DNA from 2 places in the Pelistega ratti genome. Region 1 is predicted to be linked to the other one. Evidence: predicted binding sites of a transcription regulator. Region 1 holds the regulator's gene; the other holds the start of a gene.

The links. Region 1 encodes LexA, which represses DNA repair genes until DNA is damaged. Its sites were predicted from a motif close to ACTGTATNNNNATACAGT; they were not measured.
Region 2: the regulator LexA is predicted to act here: its motif matches at 1,326-1,343, upstream of recA (recombinase RecA).

The regions. Positions count from the first base shown of each region.
Region 1 covers NZ_CP047165.1:592,360-594,783, reverse strand. Annotated here, with positions in the region: gene F9B76_RS02435 (AI-2E family transporter) at 1-8, opposite strand, end outside; gene F9B76_RS02430 (transglycosylase SLT domain-containing protein) at 273-854, shown strand; gene lexA (transcriptional repressor LexA) at 871-1,626, opposite strand; gene F9B76_RS02420 (amino acid aminotransferase) at 1,975-2,424, opposite strand, start outside.
Region 2 covers NZ_CP047165.1:377,809-380,232, reverse strand. Annotated here, with positions in the region: gene recX (recombination regulator RecX) at 1-45, opposite strand, end outside; gene recA (recombinase RecA) at 175-1,254, opposite strand; gene F9B76_RS01590 (recombination-associated protein RdgC) at 1,667-2,424, shown strand, end outside.

The DNA of each region.
Region 1 (2,424 bases):
TTTTGCATAGCGTACTGGTCAAAAAATAAAATGCAAGAAATGGGGGGGAGACTAAAATAGGGTTGATTGTAACCCAGATTATTGGTATGGGATAGTGATAGGGTATTTGTAAAAAAGTGAACAAAAATTACATCTATGTACAAATTATCCTATACCACCTATTTTCAAATGGTTTTATTCAGTTTATTATACAATGCGAGGGTAGAGATATTCCCATCTGTCATTAACCTAAGCAGTTGATACGTCTTACATAGTGTGTTGTTCCAAAAATGATGAATAAGAAATATATCGCTTTACTAAGTGTACTCTTTTTAGTGTCCTGTGCCTCAACGACACCGCCTAGAAGCCCAGAAAATATGTGTGATATTTTGAATGAAAAACCAGATTGGGGTATTGCACTTGAAAAAACAAGGGATAAATGGGGAGCACCGCCACAAATTGTACTGTCTATCCTGTATCAAGAATCTAGTTTTAAGCATGATGCTAAACCGCCTAAAGATTATTTTTTAGGGATTATTCCGATGGGGCGTGTGAGCTCAGCCTATGGTTATCCTCAAGCAAAAGATGAAGTATGGGGAGACTATAAAAAAGAAAATCAACTTTCTTTCGTAAGCCGTGATAATTTTGCGGATGCCGTGGATTTTGTGGGGTGGTATATGCACAAATCACAATCGGTAAATGGTACATCTAAATGGGATGCCTATCATCAATACCTAAACTACCATGAGGGATGGGGTGGGTATTCACGTGGTACTTATCATAGTAAGGGATGGTTGTTAAATGTGGCTAAGAAAGTACAGCAAAGAGCAGAGCAGTATGGGGCTCAATATATGAGTTGCCGGGTGAGTTTATAGCCATGGATACCAATAATTAATGCAAAGCGGTAGAACGAATCAATCCAACGGCAATTCCCTCAATGGCAAAAGATTGAGAGCCATCAACAATAATGGGTTGAAAATCCTCATTTTCAGGGAGTAATTCAATCACCTTACCTGAACGTTGAAAACGTTTTACCGTAACTTCGTCTTCAATGCGAGCAATCACAATCTGTCCATTACGGACATGACTTGTTTTTTTGACGGCGAGTAAATCACCATCTAAGATGCCAATATTTTTCATGCTTTCACCTTTTACCTTGAGCAGATAATCGGGTTGATCGCTAAATAAGGCAGGATCAAGCTGTAAAGCTTGTTCTTGATGTTCAATGGCATCAATAGGATAGCCAGCAGCGACACGTCCAATAACTGGTAATGTTAAGCGAGTATCCTTAATAAAATCGCTGACTTTATTGACAGTTTTGGCTAGTGTATGACGAACAGATGCGTGATGCGTGGTTGATTTTTCGGAAGAAGGGATACTTTTGTCAGTAATAGGTGTCGTTTGATTAAGAACGGTATTATTTTCAAAAAAATCAGGATTAAGCCGAATACCACGAGAAGCCCCCGGACTAAGGAGTAAAGCCCCTTTTTTGTGAAGCGCACGAATATGGTCTTCAGCGGCATTAGGAGACTTAAAACCAAGTGATTGAGCAAGTTCAGCACGTGTAGGCGGAATACCTGTTTTATGAATAATCTCTTGGATAAGGTTAAGGACTTCTTTCTGGCGAGGGGTGAGCTTAATAGACATAATGGCAATAAACTGTACGAATATACAGTTATTTTACTCGTTTTTTCAGAAAAAGCAAGAAAAATAGTAAATAATAAATCTGATTAAGTGATTTAGTTATCAATAGAATAAATATAAAATTTTAGAATTTTCATTAAAAGTGCTAAACATAGCGTAAAACTACTCGGACAACTTACAAAGTATTTTCAGAACTTTTATATGAATACTTTTAAGATATTTTAATAAATTCACTTACAGCCTAACTTCAATAAGTATAAAAAAATCCCTATTAACACAGGCTAATAGGGATATCGTATAAATTTATATAAATTAAATCTATACTATTTTATTTGAAATATAAACTATTTCTTATAATACCGATGCAATGGCTTTAGCAACCGCATCAATATTTTTAGGATTTAAAGCTGCCACACAAATACGACCACTATTAACAGCATAAATACCATGTTCATTACGCAAGCGTTCTACTTGTGCTTGTGTCAAGCCAGAGTAAGAGAACATACCGCGTTGAGCAAGGACAAAATCAAAGTTTTGAGTAACCCCATTTTCTTTGAGTTTTTGCACTAAAGCAGAACGCATAGAACGAATACGATCACGCATTTCGGCTAATTCACTTTCCCATTGTGCAAAAAGTTCTTCATTATTTAAGACCATACTTACCACTGTACCACCATGAGTAGGAGGGTTAGAGTAGTTAGTACGAATAGTACGTTTGACTTGGCTTAATACACGATCAGCCTCTTCTTTAGAAGCACATAAAATCGTTAATGCACCAACACGTTCACCGTAGAGTGAGAA
Region 2 (2,424 bases), 210 kb from region 1:
CTGTTCAGGTATATCTTTTAGATTTAACGTTTCTTTATTTACCATGCTACTATCAGCTCACTATTTTCTTCTCTCAGGAGATACAAGTATAAAAAGGGACTTCTCTTACAAAGAGCAATCCCTTTTATATATGAAGAATAATTAACCCATTAGGCAATACAGGATAAGGAAAAACTATTCCTCAATTAATATTTCATCGTCTTCTTCACTATTCGATTCATCATGAATAGCCGCCATCTCAATTAAACCAAGATTTTGACGAATTTTATTTTCAATCTCTCTTGCTAATTCTGGATGCTCTCGTAAGTATTCTCGAACATTATCCTTACCTTGCCCAATACGCGTACCCTCATAACTAAACCAAGCACCTGCTTTATCCACAATACCTGCTTTAACACCAAGATCAATAATCTCCCCTTCACGAGAAATACCTGAATTATAAAGAATATCAAATTCTACTTGTTTAAAAGGTGGCGCTACTTTGTTTTTAACAACCTTAACGCGTGTTTCATTACCAACAACTTCGTCCCCTTTTTTGATTGATCCAATACGGCGAATATCTAAACGAACAGAAGAATAGAATTTAAGTGCATTACCACCAGTAGTTGTTTCAGGACTACCAAACATTACACCAATTTTCATACGAATTTGGTTAATGAAAATAACCATACAATTGGTACGTTTGATAGAGGCTGTTAATTTGCGTAATGCTTGACTCATTAAGCGAGCTTGAAGTCCGGGCAGATTATCTCCCATATCGCCTTCAATCTCAGCTTTAGGTACAAGAGCAGCTACAGAGTCCACAACAATTAAATCCACTGAACCTGAGCGAACTAAAGCGTCTGTAATCTCTAAGGCTTGCTCCCCTGTATCAGGTTGAGAAATCAATAAATCAGCTAAATTAACCCCTAATTTGGCTGCATACTGTACATCTAAGGCATGCTCAGCATCAATAAAAGCACAAGTACCACCCAGTTTTTGCATTTCGGCAATAGCTTGTAAGGTAAGTGTTGTTTTACCACTTGATTCAGGACCATATATTTCAATTACTCGTCCACGCGGTAACCCCCCAACACCTAATGCAATATCAAGACCTAAAGAGCCTGTTGATACGACTTGGATATCATGCGTGACTTCATTATCACCATATCGCATGACCGAGCCTTTACCAAACTGTTTTTCAATCTGAGCAAGGGCCGCACTTAGTGCTTTTTCTCTTTCGGCTGCTGCCGCTTTTGTTTGTTTATCATCCATAAAATAGGGTCCTATAAAATCAATAAAGTGTTATTCACTTACACTATACACAATATTATGCCATTAAAAATACTGTATGTCTATACAGTGGATAAATTTATCGCTTATTTACATCACTTTTACGACTATTTTTTCTACTTTCTATTTTAAAAAACATTATTTTTCTTTTCATTTTCATATAGTTAATATAATGTTATGATTTAATCATATTATTTGCTTACACGATAAAAACTTTCCAATCTCTTATATTTGCGTTATTCTACTACACCTATTTTAACGATCCCAATAAGTTATTATTTAGCTAAACATTCTTGCGTTACAATACATTATTCATTAAATCATTTAATCTATGATCAGATAATGATTATTCGCCTTATTACTAAAGTAAATTTATTCTTACTAAGAGTCTTTTATGTGGTTTAAAAACTTAAAAATCTTTCGTCTTTCGCCAACATGGCAACCCTCTTCTGAAGAACTAGAAGCCTTACTTGAGAAACAGCTATTTGTCCCTGAACAATTTTCTGGTGAACCACTTAATCTAGGGTGGGCTCCTTTTTTTGAGGAAGAAGGTACGCTACTACATAAGATAGGACACCAATATTTACTTAAATTAAAAGTAGAAAAAAAACTACTTCCTACTTCTGTTATTAATCAATTTGCCAAAACTAAAGCCCAAGAAATAGAAGAACAACAAGGCTATAAAGTAGGTCGCAAGCAAATGAAAGAGATTAAAGAAAATGTAGCGGCTGTTCTTCGGACAAAAGCCTTTAGTATCTATCGTGAGACACGCGTATGGATAGATACTGAAAATCATTGGCTTATTATTGATACAGGAGCTAGTAATAAAGCAGATGAGGTTATTGGTATGCTAGCCAAAATACTAGATCCACTCCCGATTCTTAGCTTTATTACAGAACAATCACCTACAAGTTCGATGACCCGATGGTTAGTAGATGATGAAGTACCAACACCCTTTACTATCGATCAGGATACAGAGCTAAAGTCTATGACCGACTCTCGTATTAGTGTTCGCTATGCAAATCATTCTCCTGAACAAGAAGAAATTACTCGCCATATTACGGCTGGAAAAACGTGTACGCGCCTTGCTTTAACATGGAATGATAGGGTTTCCTTTATGTTAAATGATGCAGGTGATATTCGTCGTATTAC